Regions from separate parts of the Pseudomonas sp. GW822-FHT06B12 genome, predicted to be linked through region 2. Evidence: predicted binding sites of a transcription regulator. Region 2 holds the regulator's gene; each other region holds the start of a gene.
What was found. The regulator FliA, encoded in region 2, starts transcription of late flagellar genes. The targets are predictions, from matches to a motif close to CTAAAGTTTNNNNNNNNNNNGCCGNTAA.
Positions count from the first base shown of each region.

Region 1: AC1RKH_RS27795 (methyl-accepting chemotaxis protein) is a predicted target of FliA. The motif match lies at 1,124-1,151, and genes of this name have one in related genera.
Region 3: AC1RKH_RS16220 (flagellar protein MotY) is a predicted target of FliA. The motif match lies at 1,214-1,241, and genes of this name have one in related genera.
Region 4: flgM (flagellar biosynthesis anti-sigma factor FlgM) is a predicted target of FliA. The motif match lies at 1,011-1,038, and genes of this name have one in related genera.

Region 1 covers NZ_JBXALR010000020.1:27,593-29,793, forward strand. The annotation lists gene AC1RKH_RS27795 (methyl-accepting chemotaxis protein) at 1-1,063, opposite strand, end outside; gene AC1RKH_RS27800 (hypothetical protein) at 1,478-2,014, shown strand; gene AC1RKH_RS27805 (aldo/keto reductase) at 2,072-2,201, opposite strand, start outside.
Region 2 covers NZ_JBXALR010000003.1:100,805-103,005, reverse strand. The annotation lists gene AC1RKH_RS07865 (protein phosphatase CheZ) at 1-212, opposite strand, end outside; gene AC1RKH_RS07860 (chemotaxis response regulator CheY) at 244-615, opposite strand; gene fliA (RNA polymerase sigma factor FliA) at 782-1,522, opposite strand; gene fleN (flagellar synthesis regulator FleN) at 1,519-2,201, opposite strand, start outside.
Region 3 covers NZ_JBXALR010000006.1:354,523-356,723, forward strand. The annotation lists gene rnt (ribonuclease T) at 1-105, opposite strand, end outside; gene pyrC (dihydroorotase) at 102-1,148, opposite strand; gene AC1RKH_RS16220 (flagellar protein MotY) at 1,305-2,201, shown strand, end outside.
Region 4 covers NZ_JBXALR010000010.1:78,221-80,421, reverse strand. The annotation lists gene AC1RKH_RS21240 (flagellar brake protein) at 1-35, opposite strand, end outside; gene AC1RKH_RS21235 (flagella synthesis protein FlgN) at 131-598, opposite strand; gene flgM (flagellar biosynthesis anti-sigma factor FlgM) at 647-973, opposite strand; gene flgA (flagellar basal body P-ring formation chaperone FlgA) at 1,125-1,886, opposite strand; gene AC1RKH_RS21220 (chemotaxis protein CheV) at 1,971-2,201, shown strand, end outside.

The DNA.
Region 1 (2,201 bases), on a different contig from region 2:
GGTCGGCGTCGCCGGTAGACAGCGCGTCAATGTTGGCCTTCAAGGCTTTCATGCGCTGGATCAGTTGGCGGATCGCATAGATTTGCAGCAGCACCAGCAGCAGAACCATCGGGATCTGCAACAGGCTCAAGGTGCTCAGCACATCGTCGCGTTGAGCGGTAATCAGTTTGGTCGGCAGGGCGGTGGCGAGGAACCACGGCGTGCCTTCGATCGGCCGCATGAAGAAGGTGTTGGCTACGCCTTGATTGTCGAACTCGACGCGTTGCAGCGAAGCGTCACGGCGCTCAAGCGCGGTTTTGATCTGCGCGGCAAAAGGCGAGTTGCCTGCCAGTGCACTGATGTTTTTCAGGACAATCGGGCCATTGATGCGCGAGCTGTTGCTGATGATCTTGCCGTCGGCCTCGACGATCAGCATTTCGGCGCCCAGGTCTTTTTCCTTGCGCGCTACCAGGTCATTGAAGAAGCCCAGCGTGACGTCAATGGTCGCGACCCCGTACGGTACGCCGTTGCGCGCAATCGCCATGGCGCAGTTGGTACGCGGCTCGGCACTGGCATCGTCCTTGTAGGCGGTGGCCCAGGCGCAGTGACCACGCGGCGTCTGCATGCCGCCCTTGTACCAGGACTGGTCGTAATAGTTGGGCGCAGCGTCGCTGTTCCAGAACGTGTTGACGGCCAGTTTGCCCGACGCATCCCGGTGCCAGAAGGTACTGAATTTGTTGCGTCCGGCTTCGCGCTGGCCAGGCAACGGCCAGATCCCGCCACCAAACACCTTCAGCTCACCGTACTGATCCACCAGGCCCGGCAGCACGGTGTCGATGGCCGCGCTGTCGAGCAGGGGGATGGTTTGGGTGATGCTGCGTTGTTGCGCTTGAACCTTGTTCAGTTCGCCCTGGATCTGATCGGCCACTTCGGCAATACGGTTCAGGGCCACCTGTTCTTCCGTGTGCCGAAGTTTCGGCGCGACCAACTGGCTGATGCCCGCCACCGTCAAGGCGAATAACAACAGGATGAACAGCACCAGAAACAGCGTGTAACGGGCTTGAATGGTACGGAATGCGGGCATTGAACCTGTCCTTCTGTGGCGTGCTAACCGCTCTTGTTGATTTATTGCGGCGTTTAGCAGCTATCGGCCTGCGGCAGACAAACATTAGTACTATGGTCCCAAAACAGGCTTTTTACGGACGACCGGTTAGTCACGGGCGCGAGACATTTGCGCCTCCGTTCCGGGCGGCAACGTGGTTTTGTTGGGGCGTTTTTAAACCGGATTCAGTAATGGTCCGATTGTTAAACAATGGTTACAGATCAATGAAATCAAGGGTTTGGTGGTTTGTATCCGAATTGTACAGAAATTGTAAAAAGCTGAAATATTTGTAGGTGGAGGGGGGCTGGCACATTGATACTTGCGCGCAATTCCATCGGTTGAATAAGGAGTTTTTATGCTCGCCTTACAAGGATGTCTGCACACAGGGGCACTGTCATGACGATCGGTTATGTCGGTGGCTGGACCAGCAAGGCCGGATTACTGATTCGCGAGGGCGGAACGGGTGGCAGTAAACCCGTACCGCAGAGCGTCAAGGTCAAGCAGATGCTCGCACTGGTGGGCAACGACCCATTGGCGCTGAACACCGCGAAAATGAACGAGCAGAAGCTCTACAAGAATTTCAAGGGTTTCGACCCCGAGACGGTCACGGTCAAACAGCTCGGCAACATCAGCGCCTTTTTGCGCGATCGGGGTTTGATCAGCGATGTGACGGCCCTGACGCTGCTCAACGCTGGCGACAAGTTCGATCGTTTTGGGGTGCCGAAAAACCTGGACGAAAAATTTAATGCGCTGGAGTACTTCGCGACGCAGCTGGATACCATTCAGAACAACAACCTCAAAGGCAACAAGTACGCCAATCATCTGATTCCCGAGTACAAGAAGGCGATTTACGTACTGCAGAACCTGAAGACTTATGGCATGGGCAATGGCCCCGCCGTTCCGAACACCAAGGGTGTCAACGGCAAAGCCTGATCTTCAAGCGCAACAGGCCCGTCATACACAGCATGAACGGGCCTGCGACTCTCAATGTTATCGATCGAGCATCTGCATGACGGCTTGCGGATAACGCCCCCCGAGCACCGCGTCATCCGGAAAAATCGCCTCCAGCGCCGACAGCTCGTCCGGACTTAATACAACGTTCAGCGCCGCGACATTCTCC
Region 2 (2,201 bases):
GGGTCAATCTGAAAATTGACGATCGCGCTATGCAGTTCACGAGTGAGCTTGCCCACTTCCTGGTACAGGCCGCGGTCACGGGTCTGATTGAGCTCATGGATCAGTTGCACAGCGTCGCCGAACCTGCCCTTTTCAAGGCTTTCGACCAGTTCCTGGGCATGTTTTTTCAGGGTCGATTCGAAATCGCCCTGTGAAGATTCTCTTTGCTCCATAGCTCCCCCCGTGGCGCAGTGGCTCCGCACATCAACCGATGCGTTCGAATATTTTTTCGATCTTTTCTTTCAACGCCTGGGCCGTGAAGGGTTTGACCACATAGCCGTTTACACCGGCTTGAGCGGCTTCGATGATCTGCTCGCGCTTGGCTTCGGCAGTGACCATCAGTACCGGAAGATGCTTGAGCTTTTCATCGGCGCGCACATGGCGCAGCAGATCGATACCGGTCATGCCAGGCATGTTCCAGTCCGTTACCAGAAAGTCGATGCTCCCGCTGTTGAGGACGGGAATGGCGGTAATACCGTCGTCCGCCTCGACCGTGTTGGTGAACCCAAGGTCACGCAACAGGTTCTTAATGATCCGCCGCATCGTTGAGAAGTCATCAACGATGAGGATTTTCATGTTCTTGTCCAATTCGACCTCCAAGCAGTCTTAAACGCGCCCAGCACCTGGACACGCCATTCAATCAATCAGGCAGAGCACTCAACGACTGTCTGGAGCACAACGGATTGAGACCGGCACAGCTTTACGCCATGCCTGTTTCGTTCGCAGTGTCCCCACACTGCTGTCAGCGCGCTCGCCACTCCCCCAAACGCCCCCGCAAACGGGCCGCGCACTGGCTGTGTAACTGGCTGACCCGCGATTCGCTGACCCCCAGGACCTCACCGATTTCCTTGAGGTTCAGCTCTTCGTCGTAGTACAGCGCCAACACCAGTCGCTCACGCTCCGGCAAATTGGCAATCGCATCCGCCAGTGCAGCCTGGAAGCGTTCATCTTCCAGGTCGCGCGACGGTTCGAGATGAGCACTCGCGCCATCCTCGTGCAGCCCTTCATGCTCGCCGTCCTGCAACAGATCGTCGAAGCTGAACAGGCGACTGCCCAAGGTGTCATTCAAAATCCCGTAATAATCGTCGAGACTCAATTGGAGTTCGGCCGCAACCTCGTGATCTTTAGCGTCACGCCCGGTTTTAGCTTCAATTGAGCGAATCGCGTCACTCACCATCCGGGTATTGCGGTGGACCGAGCGTGGCGCCCAGTCCCCCTTGCGGACTTCATCGAGCATCGCACCACGGATACGGATCCCCGCGTACGTCTCGAAACTCGCACCTTTGCTCGCATCGTATTTGGTCGACACTTCAAGCAAACCGATCATTCCCGCCTGGATCAGGTCTTCGACCTGAACGCTGGCCGGCAAGCGCGCCAACAGGTGATAGGCAATCCGTTTTACCAGTGGCGCGTAACGCTCGATCAGTTCGTACTGCGCGTCACGCGCCGACTTCTTGTACAGGTTATAACCGCTGGCTGTCATAGAACCGGACCCGCAGTTTGCTGCACCAGACGCTCGACGAAAAACTCCAGATGCCCACGCGGATTGGCAGGCAGCGGCCAGGTATCGACTTTCTGCGCGATGGCCTTGAACGCCAGCGCACATTTGGAACGAGGAAAGGCTTCATACACGGCGCGTTGTTTCTGCACCGCCTTGCGCACGCATTCATCGTAAGGCACCGCACCGACGTATTGTAAGGCGACGTCGAGGAAGCGGTCCGTGACCTTGGTCAACTTGGCGAACAGATTTCGTCCTTCCTGCGGGCTTTGCGCCATGTTGGCCAGCACGCGGAAGCGGTTCATGCCGTAATCGCGGTTGAGCAGTTTGATCAGCGCGTAGGCGTCAGTGATCGACGTCGGCTCGTCGCAAACCACCAGCAACACTTCCTGGGCCGCGCGAACGAAACTGACGACCGACTCACCAATACCCGCCGCCGTGTCGATGACCAATACGTCGAGGTTATCGCCAATGTCGCTGAATGCCTGAATCAGGCCAGCATGTTGGGCTGGGCTGAGGTGAACCATGCTCTGGGTACCGGACGCTGCTGGAACAATACGAATTCCGCCCGGCCCCTGAAGTAATACATCGCGCAGCTCACAGCGGCCTTCGATGACGTCGGCCAGCGTACGCTTGGGCGTGAGCCCCAGCAGGACGTCGACGT
Region 3 (2,201 bases), on a different contig from region 2:
GTCGACGACGACTGGCAGATATCCACGGAACCTGGCTGCCATCGGGTGGCGTGAACCACCACCGCCTGAACCTTCCTGTTCGTCGTCGAAATGGTCTTCACTCACGCGTGTTCCTCCAGCAGGCGCCAGCGCAGTTTTTCACCGGCGCGCAGCGGGATGACAGTCAGCTCGCCGAACGGCAGGCTGGTTGGGGCGGTCCATTCTTCGCGGACCAGGGTAATGCGATCGGTGTTCGCCGGCAGGCCGTAGAAACGCGGGCCATTGAGGCTGGCGAAGGCTTCGAGCTTGTCCAGCGCATTGCGCTGTTCGAAGGCCTCGGCGTACAGCTCGATCGCGGCATAAGCGGTGTAGCAACCGGCACAGCCACAGGCGGCTTCTTTGGCGTGCTGGGCGTGCGGGGCCGAGTCCGTGCCCAGGAAGAACTTCTCGCTGCCGCTGGTGGCGGCGTCAAGGAGGGCGACCTGGTGTGTATTGCGCTTGAGAATCGGCAGGCAATAGAAGTGCGGACGAATCCCGCCCACCAGCATGTGGTTGCGGTTATACAGCAGGTGGTGAGCGGTGATGGTTGCGCCAACGTTGGCCGAAGCCTCGTTGACGAACTGCACGGCATCGCTGGTGGTGATGTGTTCGAACACCACTTTGAGCGTTGGGAAACGCTCCACGACCCGGCGCATGTGCTCGTCGATGAAGATTTTTTCGCGGTCAAAGACATCGACGTCGTTACGGGTGATTTCACCGTGAATCAACAAGGGCATCCCGACCTCGGCCATGGCCTCGATCGCAGGGAAGATCTTGTCGATGCTGGTAACACCGGAGTCCGAGTTGGTGGTCGCGCCAGCCGGATACAGCTTGGCGGCGTGAACGAAACCGCAGGCCTTGGCCGCGCGAATTTCATCGGGTGTAGTCCGGTCGGTCAGGTAGAGCACCATCAACGGTTCGAAACGGCTGCCGGCCGGACGCGCAGCGAGAATGCGCTGGCGATAGGCGTCGGCTTCAGCGGCGTTACGCACCGGTGGTACCAGGTTAGGCATGATGATGGCGCGACCAAAGGTACGCGCGACATCCGCGACAGTATTGGGCAACACAGCACCATCGCGAAGATGAATATGCCAGTCGTCGGGACGCAGCAGGGTCAGGCGGTCGGACATTGGGGATTCCAGGCGGGTCAAACTCAAGGGAATGCTACCGGAAAAGACTCATCCAGGCACTCGCTATCAAGTTTTGCAGCAAGCTTCCGATATGACAAAGGTATGCCGTAATCATATGTATCGGTCTTTTTGTTGTAGAAGCCAGTGGAGCCTCCCGTGCGCCAGCGTTATTTAGCCTTGCTCAGCGTGTTTGCCAGCCTTCCTGCGATGGCTCTCACTTTCCAGACGCGTCTGGAGAGCATCGAGTGGACGGTCGAAGGCGACAAGTTCGAATGTCGCCTGACCCAACCGATTACCGATTTTGGCTCGGGTGAGTTCGTGCGGCGCGCGGGCGAGCAGGCAATCTTTCGTCTGAAGGCCTACAACCCAATGCTCGCGGGCGGTTCGGCGACCTTGCTGGCTGCAGAGGCGCCCTGGCAGCCTGGGCGTGGTGATATCAATCTGGGCTCGGTCAAAGTCGGCAGCGGCGAGGTGCTGTTCAACAGCTCGCAGCTCCAGGCCGGACGCCTTATTGGTGGCTTGATGGACGGTCGAAGTCCGTTGGTTCGTCATTACTCGCGCGATGGCGGGGTGTCGGAAGTCCGTTTGTTGCCGGTCAAATTCAGCAAGGCCTACGCCGATTACCAGGTGTGCGTCGCCAAGTTGCTGCCGATGAATTACGAACAGGTGAAGCAGGCCGAAGTTGGTTTCCCGGGTGGTGGTATCGATCTGGATGCGCAGGCCAAGGCCAAGCTGCAGGTCATGCTGACGTTCATGAAGGCCGACCCGACGGTCAATCACATCGAGCTCGACGGTCATTCCGATAACAGCGGCAATCGCCTGACCAACCGTGATCTGTCCCGGCGCAGAGCGCTGGCGGTGATGGACTTCTTCAAGGCCAATGGCATTCAGGAGTCGCAAATCACGATGCGTTTTCACGGTGAACGTTATCCGTTGGCCCCCAACACCAACACCGCCAATCGGGCCAGGAATCGCCGGGTCAACGTTCACCTTGAGCGCGTCGCACCCACCGACAAACCGGCCCCGCAAGTCAGTTCGACAGGCACCGCTGCG
Region 4 (2,201 bases), on a different contig from region 2:
TGCGGAGCATCTTCCGCGCTTAAGGCGTTGAACACGGTTTATCAATCTCCAGACAGAATACGATCACACGCAAGAGCTAGCATTCTGCCAGCATGTTTCGCGGCTTGATAGAGCGCGCTTATTTATGAGTTCAAGCCTGACTGAGCGCGCGCGGCTTCACCAGCATGGCGGTTGATCCGCGAGCGTCATAAAGGGTCGGAGGCTCGCCACCGTTGAGGATTTTCAGCTGATTGGCGGTGGTGGCTTGTTGCACCTGGATCGAGCGGCCATTGAGCTCGTTGGCGGCTTGGCAATCTGCAAGAAGTTGGGTCAGAGCATCGCTTTGGGTCAGCAACTGATCGCCAATACTTGAGTGAGCGGCGAACTGCTCCAGACCTGCGCGGTTGGCAGGAAGGTTCAGGCTCGCGAGAATTTCGCTGCGTTTGCGGCCATGCTGTTCCAGCAGAATGATCAGTGCCTGTTTCTGCGCCAGAATGTCTTCGAGCAGCGGCATGTCACGGCCGTGCAAGGCGAGGGATTCTGTCTTCAGCAGCTCCAGCAACTGTTGAGCTGGAGCAAAGTCATCGGTGATCAGTTGCAGTAAATTAGTGTCGTGCATGGCTGGCCTTGGGTTTTAAGCGTCCAAAAGCCTGGCGCAGGCCTTTGGCTAGCGCTGGGCTTCGAAGTTGAGCAGTTTGCTGGCTACACGGTTGCTGTCGACCTTATAGCTGCCGTCGGCAATCGCTGCTTTCAACTCGGCCACGCGGGCGTTGTCAACGGCAGGCTGATCGCGCAGCTTGTCAGTGATCTTCTGCAACTGTTGAGCCTCATTGCTGAGGTGTACCGATTCCCCGCTTTTGGCGGCACCGACCTGTTCGGTCGAGGTACTCAGCGGCGCGGATTTGCCGGCATCACCGGTTTCCTTGTTGGCGCTGGTACGCGTGCTGCTGGTGAGCGTGGGGGAGCTGTTTAAACGGCTGAAATCAATGACCATGATAAAAAAACCTCTGGGAATTTGGACGCTTGCCATGTTTTCGGCCATACCCGGAAAAACTTTAGGCTCAATAAGTGATGAGCTCGGGCGCGTCGGTATTTGCCCTGCGTGAGGCACAGTTTAGGGAACAGGACGGTTGTGCGCCAGTAATCTACATGGAGACTTCCACCTGGCCCGGGGCCATGATTTGCGCCTTGATGACCCGTTGGGAGTTGAGGTTTTTGACCCGAATCTGTTCGTTCAGACCGCCATTGGACAGCGCTTCGCCAGGCATTCGCACGCTGAGCGTGCCGCTGCGGGCGGTGATGACTACCTGATCGCCCTTGCGCACGACTTCTGCCTGCTCCAGATGAACGAGGGTAATGACCTGATCGGTGACCATTGGTCGGGCAAGTTTTTGTCCGATGGCTTGATCGACGTTCGTCAGATATCCCTGATTGATCTGGCTGATATCGCGCTCACGCAATGTCACGTCATGAGGCTCGATGATCCCGGCCCGATTGAGGGGGCGAGTGGTCGTGACGACCGCGCGAAACAGGCGGACTTGAGCGGGTACGAAGACCGTCCAGGGGGAGGCGCCATCGCAACGGACTTTCACCGTAACCCGGCCTATAGGCCTGGCCGGACTTTCCAGTGTCGCTGTCAATTCCTTGTCGCACGCCGGCATGTGCATGCGCGGGTCGAGTTTGTTGACCTCGATTTCGTAGCGCCCTTCGGTTTGACTGGTGGCCAAATAGTCTTCTACGGTGAATTCAAGAAAGCCCTGAGTGACGCCGATAAGTAGATCAGGCAAGGTAACCGGGTCAGCAAAGGCAGGGCTGCCAGCGTTCAACAGGCATACGGCTGACAAAGCGCCGAGGAATTTGCGGCACATTGATGTCAGGCGTCGGGAAAATGTCGTTTTTGCGTTCATAACAGTTAAAAAGCAAGCGCCGTGCCGTTTAGTGATGAATGTGCGTCGCAACACACTTAGCGTTGGTGGTGTAGGAGTCTGGGCATGGCTGGTGTAATGGATTCGGTAAACCAGCGCACGCAACTGGTAGGGCAGAATCGCCTGGAGCTGTTGTTGTTCCGTCTCGACGGCCAGCAGCTTTACGGGATCAACGTGTTCAAGGTTCGGGAGGTGCTGCAATGCCCCAAACTGACCCTGATGCCCAAGTCCAGTCCTGTCGTGTGCGGCGTGGCGAATATTCGGGGGGCAACCATTCCGATTCTGGATCTGGCAATG